DNA from 4 places in the Pedomonas sp. genome. Region 2 is predicted to be linked to each of the others. Evidence: riboswitches for the same ligand, from Rfam matches in the RefSeq annotation. Region 2 holds a riboswitch; each other region holds the start of a gene.
The links. A riboswitch is a leader RNA that binds a small molecule or an ion and turns the genes downstream of it on or off. The one in region 2 is predicted to bind cobalamin.
Positions count from the first base shown of each region.

Region 1: another riboswitch for cobalamin. It lies ahead of VIG90_RS19340 (ABC transporter substrate-binding protein); the one in region 2 lies ahead of cobW (cobalamin biosynthesis protein CobW).
Region 3: another riboswitch for cobalamin. It lies ahead of VIG90_RS19360 (TonB-dependent receptor plug domain-containing protein); the one in region 2 lies ahead of cobW (cobalamin biosynthesis protein CobW).
Region 4: another riboswitch for cobalamin. It lies ahead of VIG90_RS03145 (DUF1636 domain-containing protein); the one in region 2 lies ahead of cobW (cobalamin biosynthesis protein CobW).

Region 1 is NZ_DATBUP010000268.1:21,107-26,768, reverse strand. It holds gene VIG90_RS19355 (hypothetical protein) at 1-8, opposite strand, end outside; gene VIG90_RS19350 (hypothetical protein) at 205-903, shown strand; gene VIG90_RS19345 (hypothetical protein) at 1,015-1,335, shown strand; cobalamin riboswitch at 1,484-1,715, shown strand; gene VIG90_RS19340 (ABC transporter substrate-binding protein) at 1,936-2,865, shown strand; gene VIG90_RS19335 (iron ABC transporter permease) at 2,862-3,848, shown strand; gene VIG90_RS19330 (ABC transporter ATP-binding protein) at 3,845-4,630, shown strand; gene VIG90_RS19325 (acyl-CoA dehydrogenase) at 4,795-5,662, shown strand, end outside.
Region 2 is NZ_DATBUP010000137.1:22,098-27,759, reverse strand. It holds gene modB (molybdate ABC transporter permease subunit) at 1-312, opposite strand, end outside; gene modA (molybdate ABC transporter substrate-binding protein) at 318-1,085, opposite strand; gene VIG90_RS10560 (winged helix-turn-helix domain-containing protein) at 1,204-1,578, opposite strand; cobalamin riboswitch at 1,824-2,050, shown strand; gene cobW (cobalamin biosynthesis protein CobW) at 2,231-3,268, shown strand; gene cobN (cobaltochelatase subunit CobN) at 3,275-5,662, shown strand, end outside.
Region 3 is NZ_DATBUP010000268.1:27,508-33,169, forward strand. It holds gene VIG90_RS19360 (TonB-dependent receptor plug domain-containing protein) at 1-1,440, opposite strand, end outside; cobalamin riboswitch at 1,601-1,826, opposite strand; gene VIG90_RS19365 (hypothetical protein) at 1,984-2,517, shown strand; gene VIG90_RS19370 (methyl-accepting chemotaxis protein) at 2,844-4,598, shown strand; gene VIG90_RS19375 (GGDEF domain-containing protein) at 4,844-5,662, shown strand, end outside.
Region 4 is NZ_DATBUP010000036.1:25,776-31,437, forward strand. It holds gene VIG90_RS03135 (histidine phosphatase family protein) at 1-389, opposite strand, end outside; gene cobT (nicotinate-nucleotide--dimethylbenzimidazole phosphoribosyltransferase) at 467-1,510, opposite strand; gene VIG90_RS03145 (DUF1636 domain-containing protein) at 1,507-1,914, opposite strand; cobalamin riboswitch at 2,059-2,247, opposite strand; gene VIG90_RS03150 (hypothetical protein) at 2,244-2,486, opposite strand; gene VIG90_RS03155 (helix-turn-helix transcriptional regulator) at 2,491-3,306, opposite strand; gene VIG90_RS03160 (amidohydrolase family protein) at 3,400-4,665, shown strand; gene VIG90_RS03165 (MBL fold metallo-hydrolase) at 5,086-5,662, shown strand, end outside.

The DNA of each region.
Region 1 (5,662 bases), on a different contig from region 2:
AGCAGCAATCCGAATAGCTCGGAGCAGCAGCGCTAACGTCTGTTGCTGGCCGTACTGCGCACAGCAACACCCGGAATGCGGGGCGGTCGCTGGCCGTCCCGCATTCTCGGTTCGGGCGCTGGTTTCCACCGGGGTTTCCACCAGCGGCGCGGAGCTAACCGGCTTCGGTTTCGTTTATTAAATGAAAATGAAGAGGGGTTCCGCATGCGTAAAACGCGCTTTGTCACAGCCGCAATTGGATTGACGGCCTTCGGCCTTGGTGGGGTTGCGCTGGCCAATGCAATCATGTCGCCTGTGAACGAGGCCATCGACCCGACATTTGATATCAGTACCGCAGAGGTTCGCGCGGATGGGGATCTCCTGCACTTCCGCATGACGCTGCGCGGCAATGCGGGGGCCAGCGTGCCGCCCCGTATCGGAAAATTCGAGGGCAGCCAGATGTATGCGTATATCTGGCCGACAAGCGCCGATACCGCCGCAGCGGGCTTCCCGCGCGGGCAGGGCCTGCTGGCGCTGGCGCTGGTGAGCCATCCGGATCTGGTGGAAGACGTCGGCGGCACCCGCTTCTCGATGGACTGGCATCCGCACTGGATGGTGCTGGTGCCCTCCATGGGCTGCGGGCCCTACGGGCTCCGGATCATGGACGGCATGGCCGCCGCGCCCGGTGCCCTGCCGCTGATGACCAAGCCCGCCAGCCTGTCCACCGCAATGACCGGCAATACGCTGGACGTGGAGGTGCCTGCCGCAATGCTTGGCGACAAGAACACGCTGCGGTTCGATGGCATGACGGCCAGCATGGTGGTCAGCAACAGCGGACCTTCGCCGCTTGTCTGCGTGCGGCCGATCGATGTCGCCTCCGGACGCCTCGTCCTTCAGGGCAGAGTTACCCAAACTGGGCAGTAAGGGCGACGAGCAGAGGAACAGATCAAGGTATTTGCGGTTTTCTTTCATAAGGGGCGAACCGCTGCCACTGCATCAATGTCCTGCTTCGCCCCGCAAGAATGGAGACGTGCAATGACAAACCAGTCCCCTTCGTCCGTCGATCCGAACAAGGACAAGGGCGTGCCTGACGATTGCAAGAAAGAAACGGTCAAGCGCGCCGACGAAGCTCTGGACGAAGCGATCGAGGAATCCTTCCCGGCCAGCGACCCCGTATCCATGGTGGTTGACGGCCCGCGCGTTCAGCCGAAGGAATGTGATTTCCGGCCGTCGGACCAGCACCCGGAAACCGATCACGTGGCCCATCCAGAGCGGGATGTGGACGCAAAGCCCCAGCAGGACAACGAGCCGATGGATCGCCCCGAGCATGGCAAGGGCGAGCACCAGCAGCGCTAGTCGTTGCCTGCACACATGCTGAACAGGTCGTGGCGGCGGGATCTCCTGCCGCCACAGTCTTTTCGGGCCGACCCTGATCGCCCCGGGTATGATCGGATCGCCCTGGGTGTGCAGAATCGTTGCCTTGACGGCCCATGCCGGCAGGTTTACCCAAATCGCTGCGGCAGGTTCCCCCTCAACCGGGGGTGAAAAGGGAACCCGGTGACGCGCTGGTCCTCCTGGGGCCGGCCGGCAATCCGGGGCTGCCCCCGCAACTGTATGCGGCGAGTTCGCGCGCTATCGAGCCACTGGGCCCAGCTTTTATGCCGGGGGCCGGGAAGGCGGCGCGCACCGAACGATGACCCGCAAGCCAGGAGACCTGCCTGCCGCAGTCGTCCTTCGCGCGGTCGGGGTGTGCCGGGCGAGCGGTTTTCCCGTGAGACGACGCCGAGCTGGCCGGTCAGCGCGCGGAACCTCGTCATGTCCTGACGCCGCTTCGCTCCGGCCTTGGTGGAAGGTGCCGGTGCCGTGCCCCGTGGGTCGCATGCCGGCCTCACGTGGGTCAGGGTCGTGTCGGAAGCACAGGTGCGGTGCAGCCGCAAACAGGAACGAAGGCGAAGGATGGGGCGCGGCGCAGCGTGGTTGCTGGCAACGCTTCTGACCGCCTCCTTGCCGTTCGCCATCTCGGGGCTGTCGGAGGCAAGGAACGCCATCGCCGCCATTGCCCCGGGCAGGACGGATGCGGATAGCGCCGCTCTGCTCAAGGAAAACAGACCTCGGCGGATCGTCTCCCTCAATCCCTGTCTTGACGCCATTCTTTTGGAAGTGGCCGATGACGCCCAGATCACGGCGCTCAGCCACTTCTCGCGCGATCCGGAGCAATCCGCTGTTGCGCAGGCGGCGCGGCGCTTCCCCGTGACCTACGAGACGGCCGAGGAAATCCTGCTTCTGAAGCCGGATCTGGTGCTGGCCAGCATTCATACCGCTCCCGCCACCCGTCGGGCGCTGGAGCGCATGAACATTCCGGTGGCGTTGTTCGGCGTGCCTGCAACGGTCGAGGAAAGTCATGCTCAGGTTCGGGATGTTGCCGCCCGCGTCGGCCATCCTGAACGGGGTGAGGCATTGGTGCGCCGGATCGAGGCGGCGCTGGAGGCTCTGCGCCCGCAAGCGTCGGATGCCGGACCGCCGGTGCCCGCTCTCATCCTTCAGCCGGGCGGCTTCTCGCCGGGCGCAGGCACGTTGCAGGACGATCTGCTGGCCCGCGCCGGGCTGCGCAACGTCTCGGCGCGCTACGGCGTCAACTTCTGGGGCGTCGTGCGGCTGGAAGAACTGGTCGAAAATCCGCCCCGCCTGCTGTTGACCGGCGCGGACGGTGCCGATGCCAGCGCCGGGGGTGATCGCCTGCTCTCCCATCCGGTGCTCAAGCGACTGGAAGGCCGCATGCTTGCCTCTCCCTATCCCCGGCAGCTGTTGTACTGCGGGGGGCCAACGTTGCTGGAAGCCGCACGCTATCTTCGCCTTGCCCGCACTGCTTTGGAAAACGCCTCATGAACCGCGCCGCGTCCCTCCCTGTTCTGCCCGTCCTTGCCGGTCTCATCCTCATGCTGGCCGTCCTCTCTCTGGGAGTGGGCAAGGTGTGGGTGTCGCCGTGGGGCATTTTCTCACATGAGGAAGCCACCCGGACCTTCATCATTCTTGATCTGCGCCTGCCTCGAACCCTGCTCGCCATTCTGGTGGGCGGGGCGCTCGGGCTGGCGGGCGCGGTCATGCAGGGCTACCTGCGCAATCCGCTGGCAGACCCCGGCGTCCTTGGCGTCTCCGCCTGCGCGGCGTTCGGCGCGGTCCTGGCCATCTGGTTCGGGGTTTCCGGCGTCGCCATCTGGGTGCTGCCGGTGTGTGCCATGGCAGCGGCGGTTGCGGGCATGGCGCTGCTCTATCTGCTGGCCGTGGAGACCAACCGCGTGACCACCTTCATTCTGGCGGGCATTATCCTCAACAGCCTTGCTGGGGCCCTGACCTCCTTTGCCATCAGCCTTGCACCCAGCCCCTTCGCCACGGCGGAGATCATCAACTGGATGATGGGCGCGCTGACGGACCGCAGCATGAGCGACGTCTGGATCATCCTGCCGTTCGTGCTGCTGGGCGGCGGCGTGCTGCTGACGACCGGACGCGCGCTGGACGGTCTCAGCCTTGGCGAGATGACCGCCCGCACCATGGGGATCGACCTTGCAGCTACCCACCGCCGCATTCTGTTCGGCGTCGGCATTTCCGTCGGGGCGACCGTTGCGGTGACCGGCATCATCGGTTTCGTCGGTCTGGTGGTGCCGCACCTGCTGCGCCCGTGGGTTGGCGCGCGGCCCGGCGCGCTTCTCGTGCCCAGCATCTTCGGCGGCAGTGCCCTCGTGCTGGCAGCGGATACGGTGGTGCGGGCGCTGCCCGGCGGCACCGAGGTGAAGCTGGGCATCGTCATGGCGGTGCTGGGCGCGCCGTTCTTCCTTTACCTGCTCATGAAAATGCGGAGCCAGCTGGCATGAGTACGCTCGCCTGTGAAGACCTGACCGTCGATGTGCCCTCGCGCCGTCTCGTCGGCCCGGTGAACGTCACCTTCCGCTCCGGCGAAGTGACGGCGGTGCTCGGCCCCAACGGCGCCGGCAAGTCCACGTGGCTTGCAAGCCTGTGCGGCGGCCGTGAGCCGAGCAGCGGCTCCGTGTTCCTTGACTTTGCCGATCTTTCCCTGATGGACCCGCGCGAGCGGGCACTGCGCATCGGTTTTCTGGCGCAGGGCCGCGAGGTGGCGTGGGGTCTGGACGTGGAGACCGTCGTGCGCCTCGGGCGGCTGCCGTATGGCCGCACCGGTATCAGCACCAGCCCGGCTGATGACGCGGCAGTAGAGGACGCGATCAACCGCTGCGAACTCGGGCACCTGCGTGACCGCAATATCCTGACGCTGTCAGGCGGCGAACGGGCGCGCGTGCTGCTGGCCCGCGTGCTGGCAGGGGAGCCGGACTGGATTCTGGCGGACGAGCCGCTGGCCGGGCTGGACCCGGCCTTCCAGCTCGACATCGTGCGCCTGCTGCGCGAACTGGCACAGGAAGGGCGGGGCGTTATCGTCACCTTGCATGACCTGGCGCTGGTGGGCCGGCTGGCGGATCGGGTGATCGTCATGCGCACGGGCAAGGTCGTGGCGGATGGCCCGCCCGTCACGGTGCTGACGCCGGATGTCATGTCCGTGGCTTACGGCGTTGCCGTGGAAGTGGTGACGGCGGCCAATGGCGAGCGGGTGGTACTGCCCACGCAGCGGCTGCGGCTGGGCTGAGGTTCAGCAGGCGGCTCGCGCTCTTCGTCATTTTGACGGCGGAATAGCCCCTTCCTTCGGCGCTTTGTCTGTGGTCGTTGGCACGGTTTGGTGGGATGTTCTACCCGCGTTGAGAACCGGCCTGTCCACCAGAGGCCAACCCACACGAAGGGGGAGGAGACACCATGAGCGAGGCGAGCATCCAGACCGAGGCGACGGCATCAACCGGCCCCCGGAAAATCACCTGGCCCAAGTTCCGCTGGGAAGACCCGCTGCTGCTGGAGGAGAGCCTGACCGAAGAGGAGCGCCTCATTCGTGACAGCGCCCGGGCCTATTGTCAGGAAAAGCTCATGCCCCGCGTGGTGGAAGGCAACCGGCATGAAAAGTTCTTCCCCGAGATGATGACCGAAGCAGGGGCGCTCGGCCTGCTCGGCTCCACCATCAAGGGCTACGGCTGCCCCGGCGTGTCTTACGTCTCCTATGGCCTCATCGCCCGCGAGGTGGAGCGGGTGGACTCCGCCTATCGCTCCACCCTTTCCGTGCAGTCTTCGCTGGTAATGTGGCCGATCTACGCTTACGGCACCGAAGCGCACCGCGAGAAATATCTTCCCAAGCTCGCCACTGGCGAATGGGTCGGCTCCTTTGGCCTCACCGAACCAGATGCGGGCTCTGACCCGGGCAGCATGAAAACCCGGGCCCGCCGTGTGGATGGCGGCTTCGTGCTGAATGGCTCCAAGATGTGGATCACCAACTCGCCCATCGCGCAGGTGTTCGTGATCTGGGCCAAGCTGGCGAACGAGGAAGGCAAGGACGAAATCCGAGGCTTCATCGTCGAGCGCGGGGACAAAGGTCTCTCGACGCCCAAGATCGAGGGCAAGTTCTCCCTGCGTGCGGGCTTGACCGGCGAGGTGGTGCTGGACGAGGTGTTCATTCCAGAGGACCGCATGTTCCCGGAAATCAAGGGTCTGGGCGGGCCGTTCGGCTGCCTCAACAATGCGCGCTACGGCATTGCTTGGGGTTCGCTCGGTGCGGCGGAATTCTGCTGGCACGCCG
Region 2 (5,662 bases):
CAGCGCCATCACAGCCGCTGCCAGCGCTGCCCCGGTCCAGCGGAACATGAAGGTGATGCCGAACCAGTCCTCCAGGAGGCGACCGGCCGGGCCGTTGGTTCCAAAGGCAAGCAGCAGCAGCCAGCCTGTCACGACGGGCGGCAGCACAAGGGGCAAGTGGATCACAGCATCGAGCACAACCTTGCCCGGAAACCGGCCACGGGCCAGCAGCCAGGCAAGAGCGAAGGCGATCGGCAGCGTGCCGGCCACGGCCACGGCGCTCACCTTGAGCGAGAGCCGGATGATGTTCCATTCGTCAGGCGTCAGCAGCATTGGAATTACCGCGGAGTGAAGCCGTAGCGCTGAAAGATCGCCTTGCCCTCGGGCGAGACGAGGAAGCGCCGGAAGGCCTCAGCATCGGCGCTGGTTGACGTCTTGAGCGCTGCAACCGGATAGGTAATCGGGGGGTGGGTGTCCTCGGGGAACGTGCCGACAATCCGGACGGCCTTGGCCGCCCTGGCATCGGTCATATAGACGATCCCGAACGGGGCCTCGCCGCGCTCGACCAGCGCAAGCGCGGCCCGAACGTTTTCCGCCCGGGCAATCCGGGCCTCGATGCCATGCCAGACGCCAAGACTTGAGAGCGCGGCCTTGCCGTACTTGCCGGCCGGAACCGCGTCGGGATCGGCCATCGCCAGCCGGCCGGTCCCCAGAGCCCGGCCGAGCGGAAAGCCCGGCCCGATGGTGAGCCTGGCCTTGCTTGTCGCAGGCGCGACCAGAACAAGGCTGTTGGCAAGAAAGGATGCGCGCGTCCCGGGGCGGATCAGACCCTTGCCCGCGACATGATCCATCCAGGGTTCATCAGCCGAAATGAAGAGATCAGCGGGCGCGCCGGCGATGATCTGCCGGGCAAGCGCCGAGGAGGCGGCAAACGAAAGCGTCGGCTCGAGATGGCCCATCGCCGCCCAGGCCTGCGCTGCAGCTGTCAGCGACTCCTGGAGGCTGGCGGCGGCAAGCACAAGCGGAGCCTTCTGCCGCGCCGCCGCAGGGCCGAGGCCGGCCCCGACAAGCGCCAGAACCAGCAGCAGGCGGCAAAGCAATCGCATGTGGGCATCTCCGTTCGACGCTATGCACCGCGGTATATAGCGTTGATGGCATGTTGTCAGCAGGCGTTCTGTCGGGAAGGCTGGTCATCGGTCCTCTCGCTCATCGGCCTTTTGGCCGTCAGTCCTGCCGGGAGGTCTTGGGAGCAGCGCGCATCGGCTCGAGCAGCATGAGAAGCGGATCGCCTTCGACGGCCTCGGCCATTTTCCGCTCGATTGTGCGGAAGCGCTGCAGCACCTGCCGACCGAGCGGCGACAGCCGGGCGCCGCCGCCATGCGGGCCGCCTGCGGCCGTGTCCACGAGTGGTTCGCGCCAGCACCGGTTCATCGTGTCGACGAGCAGCCAGGTACGCCGATAGCTCATGCCGAGCGCGCGCCCGGCAGCCGAGATCGAGCCGTGCGTGTCGATGGCATCGAGCAGATCGGCCTTGCCGGGGCCCATGGCGATCTCGTCGCCACAGAAGAGCTGCGCTTTCAGCTTGAGCGGTCCCACCATGGCCATGGCCAGCAACGCCTCCCCGTCATTATCATGCCCGCATCACCTCGGAGCCTTTTGCCGCGTCCTGGCTGTGACTTCAATCGCGCGGCGCCCTTCTTCCCGCGGCGACGGGCCTGCCGCGGGAAGAAGGGCGCGGCAGGGCCGTTGCCCCCGGGCAATGGAAGGGTTGCGATCTGGCTCACGAAGCCATTGGCTTTTTAAAAAGGCTGCCGTACAAACGCTTCGTTGGCAGATCAGCTCTGCTGACACCAGATCGCGCCGGTGCCCCGAGAGGGGCTTAAAGGGGAATGCGGTGCGGGAGCTTGCTCCCAAGTCCGCAGCTGTCCCTGCAACTGTAAGCGGTGAGCGCGATGCACAGGCCCTCGTAACCGGGGGCAGCCACTGGAGAGCGCGTAAGCGCAGACCTGGGAAGGCGTGCATCAAGCTGTGACCCGCGAGCCAGGAGACCTGCCGGCGTTTGGTCGCTCTTGCCGCGGTCCAGGGAATGGCCATGGCACGGTAACTTTCCGTCTGGGCGACGAAGCTGTGCAGCTGGGGCTGCACGGATGCGCGGTAACGGGTGCCTCAACGCGCCCGCCCGTCTTCGCGCGCCGACCGGACTTGTCCGGCAAGCCCCCGCATTCATCGCCTCGGCGCGTGGGGAGTTACCATGCCGGATCTTGCCAAGGTCCCTGTCACGATCGTGACCGGCTTTCTGGGTGCAGGGAAGACCACGCTGATCAGCCACCTGATCCGCAATGCGGGCGGCCGCAGGCTGGCCGTGGTGGTCAATGAGTTCGGAACGCTGGGTGTGGATGGCGATATTCTCCAGACCTGTGCCATTCCTGATTGCCCGGCAGAGAACATCATTGAGCTTGCCAACGGCTGCATCTGCTGCACCGTTGCGGACGATTTCATCCCGACGGTTGAAACGCTGCTCGCGCTTGATCCGCGCCCCGACCACATTCTCATCGAAACGTCGGGCCTGGCTCTGCCCAAGCCTTTGCTCAAGGCATTCGACTGGCCTGCGATCCGCAGCCGGATCACGGTCGATGGCGTGCTGGCGCTGGCGGATGCCGATGCCATTGCCGCCGGACGGTTCGCACCGGATGTGGCGGCGCTCAACGCGCAGCGCGCCTCTGACCCAAGCATCGATCACGAAACGCCGCTTTCGGAAGTTTTTGAAGATCAGCTCGCCTGCGCTGACATGGTCCTGCTGACCAAGGGGGATCTGGCCGGGCCCGACGGCGTGGCCGCCGCCCGCGCCGTCATTGCAGCCGAGGCGCCGCGCCCGGTGCCCGTCATCGAGCTCGTAGACGGACGTGTCGACCCGCGCGTGATCTTGGGGTTGGGGGCCGCAGCTGAAGACGATCTTGCCGCGCGGCCATCGCATCATGATGGCGAGGACGACCATGAGCACGAGGATTTCAACAGCGCCATCATCCAATTCGGCGAGATCAAGGATCCGGCCGAACTGGCGGCACGGATCGAGACCCTGGCGCATGAGCAGCGCATTTTGCGAGTAAAGGGCTATGCCGCCGTTGCCGGCAAGCCCATGCGCCTCCTGGTGCAGGCGGTAGGCGCGCGGGTGCGCTACCAGTATGACCGTCCCTGGCGTCCGGACGAGCCGCGCCGCACCATGCTCGTTGTCATTGCCGAGCATGATCGGATCGTGCCCGAGGCCATCCGCACGGTGCTGCAGGGCTGACGCGCAATGCACGTCATCTTCCGGGAAACCCACGGGCTGGAGGAGACCGCCGTCCCGCAGGATCTGCTGCAGGAGCCGGCGGATCTGGTCGTGCTGTCTTTTTCCGACAGCGACCTCGGGGCCTTTGCAACCGGATGGCATCAGGCCCGCGAGGCGGACGGGAATTTTCCCTCCCTCCGGCTCGCCAATCTGACCGCGCTGATGCATCCCTTGTCGGTGGATACCTATGTCGAGCGGACACTGTCCGGCGCCAGGGCGATCCTGATCCGGCTCATTGGCGGCATGCCGTACTGGAGCTATGGCCTGCAGCAGGTGGAGGCTTTGGCAAGAGCGCGCGGTCTGGTGCTCGCCGTACTGCCGGGCGACGGCCGCCCGGACAGCCGCCTGGATCAAATATCGACGGTGCCCAGGCCCATGCTGCGCGCGCTTGCCCGGCTGTGCGATGCGGGCGGGGCAGGCGCGGCGCAGGCAGCCTTGGGCCTGCTCGCACGGGCCGCAGGGCTGAAGGGTGCGCCCATACCCGACTGCCATCTGCTGCCGATGGCGGGAGGGTGGCATCCCGAGCGCGGTGTCCTCTGCCCGGACTCTGTCGTGCGTGATCCGGCCCGGCCGCTCGTCCTCATCGTCTTTTATCGCTCTTATCTTGCCGCCCACGATATCGAGCCCTTTGCCGCGCTCCATGCCGCCTTCGAGCGGAAAGGTTTCGAGACGCTCTCGATCTTCGTGCCTTCGCTGAAGGCGGACGCCGCGCGCCAGCAGGTGGACCGGTGGGTGCGGCGCCTTTTGCCAGCGGCAATCCTGAACGCCACGGCTTTTTCCGCGCGTGGTGAGGGCGGAGACACCCCGCTCGACGGTGCAGGCGTGCCGGTGTTCCAGCTGGCGCTTGCCACCTCCTCGCGTGCGGTCTGGGCGACGGCGTCGCGCGGCCTGTCTCCGGCAGACCTTGCCATGCATGTCGTGCTGCCCGAGGTTGACGGGCGGATCTTCACCGGGGTTGCCAGTTTCAAGGAGCCGGGCGCGCGCGATCCGTCTCTTGAATTTGCCCGCAATGCTCACAGGCCCGATCCGGACCGGATCGAGGCGATTGCGGCGCGTGTGACGGGCTGGATCGCGCTTGCGCGCAAGCCGGCTGGAGAGCGGCGCGTGGCGCTTGTGCTCTCCACCTACCCTGGAAAGCCGCACCAGTTGGCCCATGCCGTCGGACTGGATGCCCTTGCCTCCGCCGAGGCGATGCTCGCGGATCTGGCCGGGGCGGGTTATGCAACGCGCGAGCGGCCAGGGCTGGCAATGGCCTTGGCCAGCGAACATCTGGACTGGCCGGTATCTGAATATCGCAAGGCGCTGGCCGCATTGCCGGACAGTCTGCAGGCAGCACTTGGTGCAGCCTGGGGCGAGCCGGAGGCGGATACGGCCGTCGTGAAGGGCGCCTTCCGCTTTGCAGCCGTCCTGCTCGGCAACCTGCTCGTTGCCCTTCAGCCCGAGAGGGGAAATCCGGGGAGCCGCGACGGGGACTACCACGATCTCTCGCGCTGCCCGCGCCATGGTTATGTCGCCTTCTACCTCTGGCTGCGGCAGCAGCACATGGACGCGCTGGTGCATGTGGGTGCGCATGGCACCCTTGAATGGCTGCCGGGCAAGTCGGTGGCGCTGTCACAGGACTGCTGGCCCGAGGCGCTGACCGGAGCCATGCCGGTTATCTACCCCTTCATCGTCAACGATCCGGGTGAGGCAGCGCAGGCCAAGCGCCGCATCGGCGCTGTTGCACTCGGTCATGCGCCCCCGCCGCTGACGCCGACCGGCAGCGGCGCGGGGCTCGCCCGGATCGAGGCACTCTTGGATGAATTCTCCAATGCCGATGGGCTAGATCCGGCCCGCCGCGATCGCCTGCAACTGGCGATCCGCGAGGAAGCACGCCTCCAAGGGCTGGAGGCCGAACTGGGCCTTGACGCGGCAACCACCCTCATGGAGGCGATCACGCGGATCGACCGGTTCGTCTGCGACGTGAAGGAGAGCCAGTTCGGCGATGGGCTGCATGTCTTCGGGCGCGGAGAGCAAGGCGTGGCCGAGCGCGCCGGTCTGCTGGCGGCGCTCAACGGACGGCGCGTGGCACCCGGGCCTGCCGGCTCACCCTGGCGCGGGCGCATGGATGTGCTGCCGACGGGACGCAATCTCTATACGCTCGACCCGCGCGCCGTGCCGACCCCGACGGCCTATGAGCAGGGCATTCGTCTGGCCGAGGAATTGATCCGGCGTCATCTCCAGGATCATGGGGACTATCCGCGCGGGCTCGTCGTTGATCTTTGGGGATCAGCGACCATGCGCACGGCGGGCGAGGAGTTCGCCATGGCGCTCCACTTGCTTGGGGCCCGCCCGCTCTGGGACGTGGCCTCGGGG
Region 3 (5,662 bases), on a different contig from region 2:
GCAGTTCACATAGTCGATCTGGTTGTTCAGCTTGTTCTGGAACCAGGTGGCGCTGACGCGGATGCGCCCTTCCACGAAGCCCTGATCGATGCCGACTTCCCAGCCCTTGCTGGTTTCGGCCTGAAGGTCCGCGTTTCCGTAGATGCTGTAGAGCTGATAGAGCGTCGGCGCCTTGAACCCCTCGCCCCAGTTGGCACGCAGCAGCGTGTCCGTCTGCGGAACCTGATAGGCGCCCGCCACACGGAAGCTGGTGTGATCGCCGAAAGTGTCGTGATCGTCATAGCGCACGCCCGCCGTCAGGGTGAGGTTCTCCACCAGCGTGGCCTGACCCTGCGCATAGAGGCTGTGCATATCAACGGCAGCCTTCAGCGGCTCCAGATCCCACTGCCCGATGTTGCGGATCTTGGTGCGCTCGGTCTCCGCGCCGAAGGTCAGCTCGGCCGCCTCGGTGACGCGGACGACACCCTGATACTCGAACCGGCGGTTCTGGCCGCGCGTGTCGTTGGTCTTGACGTCGCCTTCGAAGTCCTCGCGGTCGGTGCGGCTGAAGCCGACGGCCAGCCGGTTGGTCATGCGACCCTCCGGCGTGCCGAGGGTCAGGCCCGCGTAGCCCGAGTAGAGCTCGTTGCGGCTGTTGTTGTCGGTATCGGCGAAGGTGTAGAGCGGCGGCGGGAAGCCGTCATATTCGGCGCGACCGTTGTTGTAGAGGCCCTTCAGGTCGAGGCGCAGGTTGTCGGACAGTTCCGCGCCGACGCTGCCCAGCAGCCCCCAGTTGCGGTAACCGTCCTTCTCGGTGTTGCCGTCGTCCTTGTCGGCCGCCGAGACGCCATCGGTGTCGTAGAAGCTGGCCGAGAGCGAGCCCTGCACCTTCTCGGTGCCGCCTGCCACGGTGCCCGCCGCGCGCCAGCTGTCGAAGCTACCGCCTTCAACGAGCGCCTCGCCGCGCAGGCCCGGCTCGCCCTGCTGGGTAATGATGTTGACGACACCGCCAATGGCGTGGCTGCCGTACAGCGTGGATTGCGGGCCGCGCAGAACCTCGACGCGCTGGACGCCGGTGGTGATGAGGTCTGTGACGTGGGCCGTGCCGCCCGGGGTCGAGGGATCGTTGATCCGGACGTCATCGATCAGGATGGCCGTCTGCTCGCCGCCGACGCCGCGAATGAACATGCTGGTCTGCGCGCCGGGGCCGCCCGAGCGCACCACGGTGACACCGGGCGTCTCACGCAGCACATCGGACAGCATGACTTTCTGCGTGGCGCGGATATCCTCGGCGGTGATGACGCTGACCGACGTTCCGGTGACGCCCAGCGCCTGTTCGGTGCGGGTGGCGGAGACAACAATCTGGTTCAGCGGATTGACGGGTTCTTCGGCCCGGGCGCTGGTGGCGGCAAACCCGAGCTGGGCCGCAGTGGTAAGCAGAATTACGAGGCGGGGCGACATGCCAGCCCTCCCAATACAAATCAGTCGTTCTTTGTCAGGGAGGCGTGCGCCGTTCCTGCAGGGCGGCACGCGGACTCATCCCGGCACCCGGCACAGCAACCCTGACGGTTGATGTCGCCGTTCCGGAAGAACCCGTCGCACACCACTCTCCCGGCAGCATGCAAGGCGACGACAACAGGCAGGTCTCCTGGCTTTCGGGTCATCGCCCCGTCTCTGCCTTCCCAGTTTCCGGGCTTCCCCGGTCTTCCAGTGGCGTAATCGAGACGGCGCTCGCCGGTTACAGTTGCGGGGACAGCCGTGGACTGAGAGTGCGGCCTGATGGGCGGACCCTGGCACCACGTTCCCTTTTAACCCCCTTTCGGGGGGCCTGTTGCGAGCATGAGGGCTAATCCGGGCCACCGCACACGTCAAGCCCGCAACGAAAGCAGCCTGCTGAAATACGACCCTGCGGCGCTGGACATTCCCGCCATCTGCGCCAGATTTGGGAAATACACGCGTAGATGTTGGTTTGAAGAATTAAATTGTAGATGAAGAAGGTCGCCCGTGCCGAAGGCCAGAACTGGCGCAAGCCAGACCCCCAGCTCCGCCCAGCACCAGCTTGAGTTCCTGTCTGCACCGCAGATGCAGCAGGACGGCACTTTTGCCGTTCAGATGTCCGAGGATTTGCCTGACGTGACCGGAGAGTTTGACGATGATACCGCCCCCACCTTCGCGCTGGTGCGGGAGAGCGGCATCGACGGTGAAAAGCGCTGCCTTTATCTTGTGGTCGAATCCACCAAGGGGGAACAGTTCCGGCTGGATTTCACCCCCGGCTGCATTCCGCTGGCCGTTGCCGCCCTGTCCTCTGAACTGGGCTATCTGCGGCAGCATCAGCCGGACCAGAACGACGCCGTGCAGCCGATCACGGTTGAATCGTTCCAGCTGGGTGAAACCGCCAACGGCAGCCCGGCCCTGCTTGCCGGCATGGAAGGCGGCGGCGAACTGCCCCTGCAGCTGAGCCTGCAGGAACTGCAGAAGCTGAACAAGCGCATCAGCGAGTATATTCGCAGCAAAGCCGTGGCACAGCCATTCAGCTAAGGCCTGGGTCACAACCTCAACTGACGTCCCCGCCTCTCACTGTTTCCTGAGTCTGCTTCTGGCATGCCCGCCACGCTGGAGCTGTGCCGGAAGAGATCAATCGCCCGTGCGGCTTCAATACTGTTGGCCACACGAGGGATGTATTACCGCGGCGAAATATTATTCCGCACTACGAAAGACGAAAATCCGACACAGGCAACCTACCTGAAAAACACCTGAGCCATCCAAACTGATTAATAATAATTTCATGTTTCTCGGTGATTTGCAGCAAGTTGGTCCGGAGGTCTAATCCGCGACTGCTGTTTTTTAGTGCCAGGTGTAGTGTCATGTCGTTTCTGAACAATCTGCCAATAAGCCGGAAGATCTCCGTTGCGTTCGCCTGCGTGGGCTTTGCGGTTATCCTCATGAGTGCCGTGGTTGGCCGCAGCATCATGGTTGCCGAGACGGCGACCGACGTAAATAACCATACATATGAAGTGCTTGATGCTCTCGACCTCGCCACGACCAGCATGGTCAACAAGGAGGTCGGCCTGCGCGGCTACATGATCTCCAGTGACGAAAAGTTTCTGGAGCCCTATCACGACGGCAACCGGCAGTTCGAGCAGGCCTGGAAGCGGGCCAAGGAGCTGACCCGCGACAACGCCGGTCAGCAGCAACGTCTCGATGACGTCGCCCGCATCGCGGCGACCTGGCAGAGCGAAGTGGCAGACCAGATCATCCGCCTGATGGATAATCCTGAGACTGTCAGCGCCGCTCGCGAGATCGAAAGTTCGGGTCGGGGCAAGGCCATCATGGACACCCTCCGCCAGACGCTGGCCGAGGCCGAGATGGCCGAGCGCGAACTGCTGGCAGAGCGCAGCGTCACGCGGCAGGATGCCTTCGACACCATGTCATACTCGCTGTGGATCGGCATCGCGTTTGTCGTTCTGGGGTCCACCGCCTTCGGCATTACCCTGCATCGGGTCATTAGCCGCCCGTTTACCGGGCTTACCGGAACCATGCTTCGCCTTGCTGATGGTGAGACCGATCTGGTCGTGCCGCACCGTGACCGCAAGGACGAAATCGGCGACATGGCCCGCGCCGTGGAAGTGGCCCGCCAGAACGCCATCCAGAAGACACAGCTGGAGTTGGAGCAGGCCGCCGAAAAGGAGCGGATCGAGCAGGAGAAGGCAGCCGAACGTGAACGGCAGGAAGCCGAAAGGGCCGCAGCCGCCGCACAGGCGGAGCAAGAGAAACGCGCGCTGATCGATGCCCTTGCCAACAACTTCCAATCGAAGGTAGGCGGCGTTGTCGGCTCCGTCGCCGATCAGGCCTCGGGCATGGAGAGCGTTGCCCAGTCCATGTCCGCCGCCGCCGAGCAGGCCAGCCGTCAGGCCGGAGCCGTTGTCGGCGCTTCGGAACAGGCGTCTGAAGACGTGCAGGCCGTGGCCGCCGCTGCCGAGGAACTCGCCGCTTCCATCCGGGAAATCGGCCGCCGCATGGAACAGTCAACCACCATTACCCTCCGTGCGACCGATCAAGCCCGCAGCACCGACACCAAGGTGGAAGGTCTGGCCGCGGCTGCCCGCAAGGTGGGTGAAGTGGTGGAACTCATCAACTCCATCGCCGAGCAAACCAATCTGCTGGCGTTGAATGCCACCATCGAGGCTGCCCGCGCCGGAGATGCCGGCAAGGGTTTCTCGGTGGTCGCATCCGAGGTCAAGCAGCTGGCCAACCAGACCGCCCGCGCAACCGAAGAGATTGCCGCGCAGGTGCAGGAGATGCAGGCCGCAACCGGCGCCGTCGTCGCCGACATCCAGGCGATCGCGCAGGTGATCCAGGAGATGAGCCAGATTGCCGAGACGGTCTCCGCAGCAGTGGACGCCCAGATGGCCGCCACGCAGGAGATTGCCCACAGCGTGCAGCGTGCCGCCGGCGGCACCCGGGACGTGACCACCAATATCAGCGGTGTGACCGCCGCCGCCAGCGTGACCGGCGACGCCGCCGAGGAAGTGCTGCGGTCAGCCCAGACCATGAACGAACAGGTGGAAATGCTGCGGGTGGAAGTGGACGCTTTCGTCAGGGAGGTCCGGTCAGCCTGAGACCGCCTCGCCTGATGGCGGACGTGCGGTGTGTGTGGGAGGGGCGCCGAGCACCCTTCCCGCCGCGCCTGTCTCTGGTCGTTATATATATGCCAAGGATATATATATGTATGGCATGAACATGGAACGTTTCGTTTCGGCACTTCCTTCTGCGGCACCAGAGTTATTTGCTGGAATAACGGTTAATTCATGATTCAGCATTAACGTTCGGCTGTCTCGCTCCAGAGAGTACGAAAAACGCTCACATGCCTCTTGATCCGCTCTCGCTGTTTATTGCGGCCCTGCTCAACCTCGGCCTGGTCAGTGGATTGCTGCTGCTCTCATGGCTGCTCAACCGCCAGATCCGATCCCTGCTGTGGTGGAGTGGCGCGTTCTTCCTGGCGGGACTGGGCTTCCTCGGACTGGTGGCCAGCGCGGACAGCGCCCACAACGTGACACGCGAGCTGGCAAACGCCATCATTCTCTCCGGCTATGGTCTGGCCTTCGCGGCCTGCCGCCTGTTCAACCAGAAGCGAACCCACTGGGCCATCGTTCTGGCGGGCAGCGTGGTGTGGCTGATCGCCTGCTGGGGACTGGACGTCGGAACGCCTGCCCGCATGGTGCTGGCGGCTGTGGGATGCGGCAGCTACACCTTCGCCATGGCCGCCGAGCTCTGGTTCGGCCAGCGCGAGAAACTGGTCTCGCAGCGGGCAGCGGCCGTCCTGTGCGTATTCCACGGCTGCTACTTCGCCCTGCGGGTCATCACCGGCCCGGCGCTGGTGCGCTCCGTCGGCTGGGTGGAGAAGCTGGACAGCGTGTGGGTGCTGATACTGGCGATCGAGACGCTCGTCTTCTCCATCAGCTTCGGCTTCCTCGTGCTGTCGATGTCGAAGGAGAAGATCGAGGTGCGCCACCGCAAGGCGGCCATGCAGGACCCCCTGACTGGCATCGCCAACCGCCGCGCATTCAAGGAGCAGTCCGAGCGCCGCCTCACTGCCAACCAGCAGGCCGGACGCGCCAGCAGCTTCCTGCTGATGGACCTGGATCACTTCAAGTCGATCAATGACAGTTATGGGCATGACGGC
Region 4 (5,662 bases), on a different contig from region 2:
TCCAGTGCCCGGCTCACACGGGCCGTTAAATCGGACCAGCGTTCACCTTGCGGCGGCGGGCATCGATCCGGATCTGCATAGAAGTCCCGAAGGGCATCCGGTGCAATGGATGCAGCCGGCTGCCCGTCCCATGCGCCGAAATTCAACTCGCGCAGGTCAGCGCTCAGAGCAACGGTCAGCGCCGGCTGGCTTTGACCGGACAGCCGCTCGGCCGTGATCCGGGCCGTCGCCTGGCAGCGCGCCAGATCTGAGGAAAGGATTTGCGTAATGCCCTGTGCGGACAGGCGCTCGCTCTGAGCCCGAGCCTGCCTCTCGCCCAGGGCCGACAAGGGGCTGTCCGTCCAGCCCAGCATGGCCCCGGTCTGTGCTGGCATCCCATGCCGGAGCATCCACAAGGGCCAGGCGGCGGGGCCCTGACCCGCGACCACAGCCTGCGGGGCATGCTGTCCCTCGGTGCGCTTCCCGGTCATCCGGCCAAGGCTGTCGCGCGGCGCTGGGGCAGGTTGCCGCTGAGCGCTTCGTCGATCGTTGCCATCTGGTTGTGCGCGGCGAGGGCGGCTTTGACCAGCAAGGCTGCAACAGCAGCGCCGCTGGCCTCGCCCAGGCGCATGTTCAACTGCAGCAGCGGCGACAGGCCGAAATGCTGCAGGACCCGCAGGTGCCCCGGCTCTTCGGATTGATGTCCGGCCAGGCAGTGCTGGATGATCTGCGGATTCTGAACAGCGAGCGGCGCTATGGCAGCGCAGCAGATGAAGCCATCGAGCAGAACCGGAATGCGCCTCAGCCGAGCGCCAAGAACCGCGCCTGCCATGGCCGCCAGTTCGCGCCCGCCCACGGCTGCCAGCAGGTCCAGCGCCATGCGCGGGGTGTCGCCGTGGAGCGCAACCGCTCGCCTCACCACGTCGATTTTTCGCTGGACCCCCAGTGGGTCGACGCCGGTGCCACGGCCCACCCATTCTGCCGGCGCACCGCCATAGATCAGGCAGGCAAGCGCCGCTGCCGTCGTTGTGTTGGCAATGCCCATCTCACCGATGACGAGAAGGTCCGTGTCGGCGCTGATCGCCTGCGCACCGATCGAGAGGGCCCTCAGCACCTCGGCTTCGGTCATGGCCGCACCCGCCGTGAAATCGGCAGTCGGGCAGTCCAGCTCCAGCGAGACCACTTGAAACTCGAAGCCGGCAACGCCGCAGAGCGCATTGATGGCTGCGCCGCCGCGCTCGAAATTCAGCACCATGTCGCGCGTCGTCTCGGGCGGAAAGGCGCTGACCCCGTGCCGGGCGATGCCATGGTTGCCGGCGAAGACCACCGTCTGGCCCCGGCGCAGGCAGGGGTGCTGCGTGCCTTGCCAGCCCGCCATGAACAGGGCGATTTCTTCCAGCCGTCCCAACGAGCCTTCCGGTTTGCAGAGGGACCTCTGGAGTGCGCGTGCCTGCTCGACAGCCGCCGTATCCGCTTCGGGAAGTGCAGCCAGCGCCGCGTCAAGCGCAGCGCGATCAGGAAACGAAGTCATTCTGCAACAAATCCGGCCGGGGGCATGCGTGTGATGAAGTGACCCTTCACGCCTTCGGGCCACTGGCGATACGGCACGACGCCCTCCGGGCTCGCCGCATATTGGGCCGCGTAATCCAGAATGGCGGTTGCATCTTCGAGCGTCGGCGCGAAACGGCCGAGCACGTAGCTGATCTTGTCTGGTGCGCGCAGGTGCACGGTGCAGTGCTCGCCGCACGCAAACAGGCAGGGCATTTCTTGAATGGCGACGGCGGCATAGTCCGGTCGCGCCTTTTGTACGTCGCGTAGCAGATCGGCCAGCAGTCGCCCGCCGCGCCGTCCCTCGTCGTCAGAGGGCTGATCCTTGGCAAGACGGCAGGTGTTGCAAACGACAACGGCCGCTACATTTTCAACTGGGGTGAGCATAATGCCTCTCCCGTCGGCCTGCGGGCAGCGCAGGCCATGGTTCACAACAGATGCCCTTCGTGCTGCCGCGTTGCTGCGGCAACTCAATGGGCGCTCATGTCGTCCTGCGGGAGGTCCCGTTCGCCCGGCACTCCCTGGCCAGCCGAAAGACGACGGCAACAGGCAGGTCTCCTGGCTCGCGGGTCATCGCCTTGCCGGTCGCCTTCTCGGGAGGGTGTCCCAATGGCTCTGTGACCGAAGACTTGCCGCTGACAGTTGCAGGGACAGCCGGGGATTCGCACCCCATTCCCGTTTTCATCCCCCTAAGGGGGAACCTGTTGCACGAGGGGTCATAGGAATGTTGCCGCCATGCCGTCAACCCGTCTGGTTGTCCTATCCGGAATGTGCAGCGCGCCGACCTGATGCGGAGCCTTGAAATCTGCCGTGAGGCCGGTGTGCAAGAAAATCGAGGAAGCAGCCCGCTTTGCAGCGAGGATGACCTCTTGGGCGTTCTTGGGTTGAAGAAGATCAGCATTGTTGGGCGTCTTCCCGTGCAGAGGCGCTCCCAACCGTGGTTGCACCATTGCCGCCATACCCTTAACGCCTTGGCTCGGACGATTTGAATTCCTTGGGATTGATCCCGGTCAGGCTTTTGAAGGCGCGGGCGAAGGAGCTTTGGCTCTCAAAGCCGACCTCAGCAGCGATCGTGCCGATCGGCAGCTTGCCTTCATTGAGCAGGGCCGCGGCTTTCAGGAGTCTGGCGCGCTGCCGGTATTGCTCCCAGCTCATCCCGATGGATGCCTGGAATTTGCGTCGCAAGGTACGCTCGGACAAACCGCAATGCTTGCTGACAGTGGCGATATCGCAGGTCTTAAGGTTCTTGCGGGTATAAAGGGCAGCCGTTTCCAGCCGCTCGTCGGGCAGACTGGGCAGGCGCAGAGGCGCCTCCTCTTCGATCCATTCGGTGCACAGGCAGGCCAGCGCCTGGAAGTAGGCGTGGCCCGTTCGGTCCAGTTCGCCATAGAGCGGCCAGCGCATCGCCCCCATCACCATCTCGCGCATGAGCGGGGAGACCTGGATGATGCGGATCCTGTCTCCGGCAACAGGGATCATGTGGGGCTCGAAGAAGATCGAGGCAGAGCGTACCCGATGGATCCGGGTGCGGTGGACGACGCCCGCCGGGATCCAGGCCGCCAGCGCCCGGGGAATGAAGTAGCTCCCGAAGCGATCCTCCACTTCGATCATGCCGCTGAAGGCATACTGGAGCTGATGCATGTCATGGCAGTGCCATGGCGTGTCCAGATCATAGTCGTCCTGCGGAATGGCGCCGGCGCAGGGGCGCATCGATGGGGCCACCATCGGCACCATCTTGAACTCAGGGTCGCTCCCAGACATGAGTGTTTGGCCGTTCATGCACAAAGTTTGTCCGATCCGAATGATACGGTCAATCGAGGACTTGGTATCAAAAGGGGAGACCGTTCAATCAATAAACAAAGTGGGTGAGACATGGCGGATGCGAAACAGGACGATATCTCTCAGAATGCGCGCAAATACTGGTCGGCGGCGGGCTATCTGCCGGGCGGCGTGATCCGCGAGGTTGATTATGCTTCGCAGTCGACGGGTCTGCACCCCTCCCTCGAGGGGATCAAGATCGTCGATACCGACACCCATATCACCGAGGCGCCTGACCTGTTCACTTCGCGCGCTCCCGCGGCGCTCAAGGACAAGGTTCCGCATGTCAGGCGGGTCAACGGCACGGACCGCTGGTTCGTCGGTGACCGTGACTTTGGCACCATGGGCGGCAACGTCATCCGGGCCGACAACAACAAGCTGCTCGGCCGCCTTGCCTTTCCGACGCTCGAAGAGGGCCATCCGGGCGGTCACATGATCAAGGAACGGCTGAAGGCGATGGATGACATGGGCATCTACGCCCAGATCTGCTTCCAGAACTCGGGCGTGACCCAGGCGGGTTCCCTGATGTCGCTGCGCGACCCGGCCTTGGCGCTCAGCATTATCCAGATCTTCAACGACGCCTCTGCCGAATACCAGGCTGAATCGGGCCAGCGCATCTTCAGCATGGCGCACCTGCCGTTCTGGGATCAGGCCGAGCTGGAAAAGGAAGCCCGTCGCTGCATCGACATGGGACTGAAGGGCTTCGTTCTGCCCGACACGCCCGAGCGGGTCGGTGTTCCCAGCTTTATGCATGATTACTGGACGCCGTTCCTGGAGATGTGCGATGCGACGGGCACGCCGCTCAACTTCCACCTGAACGCGGCGATCGATCCCAACACCTTGACCTGGGAGGGCTTCGAGTTCGAGCAGACGCTATCGGTCGTCGCCACCATGTTCTCGATCGGCAACGCGGCGACGCTGGGCAACTGGATGGTCTCGGGTCGGCTCGATCGCCATCCCAATCTGAAGATCGGCCTGATCGAGAGCGGTATGGGTTGGGTGCCGTTTGCCATTGAAGCGCTTGAACACCAGTTCAACGAAATGCTGCCGCGCTTCTCCCAGATCCTGACGCGCAGGCCATGGCAATATTTCCGCGATCATTTCTACTGCACGTTCTGGTTTGAAAAGGTCGGCCCCAAACTGCTGCTGGAGACGGTCGGTGTCGACAATGTGATGTTCGAGACCGACTTCCCGCATCCGACCTCGCTCTACCCGGGCGCGCAGGAGCATATCGTTGACGTCCTGGGAGGCTACGATTTCGTGACCAAAAAGAAGGTTCTCCAGGACAACGCGGTTCGCCTGTATAATCTGCCTTTCTAAGACGCCTCCAGACGCTCGCCTTTCCAGGTGAAGACGGCCTGAGCGGTGCTCCCGCCGCTCAGGCCTTTTGTCTGGAATAATGCAAAAAATATGGTCCGGGCCAAATGGGTTGCGCGTTGCCGATCGCTTGGCTGGGCCATGGTTGATGGGCTGTCTGGCCCTGTGCTCTCTGGCGTGTCCGCAGACGCCGTTGCCGATAATTGCAGTTGCTCCCATCATCCATACTCATTTCGCCTTATGAACTGGTCCGCGGCACTCCGACGTCTGGTCCGCACCACAGCCTCTCCCTTGTCCATAGTTCTGGGGGCAGATGTCCGCCGCAGACTGTTGCTTTATTGGCCCTGAACCTTGGTCAGAAGCGATGCGCGGACTACCTCGCGCGCTAAGACCGGCCAAGCGCAAGGATTGGGAGAGTCAACAATGGCAAAGCCGTTTGCATCCGTCGCAGACACTGCGGAAAAGAAAGAAACGCTCGAAATTCTGGCAGACGGCGTTTATGCGCTGACCGCCGAGGGCGACCCGAACGTCGGTGCCTTTGAAGGCGAAGATTTCCTCGTCTGCATCGAGGCGCGCGCGACGCCCGTTGCCGCACGCGACTGGCTGGTGAAGCTGCGCCAGCACACTCAAAAGCCGGTAAAGTATCTCATTCTGACCCATTACCACGCCGTGCGGGTGCTGGGCGCCAGCGCCTTCGAGGCCGAGCATATTATCGCCAGCGAGACCACCCGTAAGCTCATTGAGGAGCGTGGTCAGGAGGACTGGGACAGCGAATTCGGCCGCATGCCGCGCCTGTTCAAGGAGCCGGACAGCATTCCCGGCCTGACGTGGCCCACCCAGACGTTCAAGGACAGCTTCTCGATCGAACTGGGCGGTGACCGGGGCCGCCTCGACCTGCAGTTCTGTGGCCGTGGCCATACCGCCGGCGACATCGTCGTCTGGCACGAGAAGACCAGGACCCTGTTCGCTGGGGACCTGGTGGAGGCGGAAGCCGCGCTCT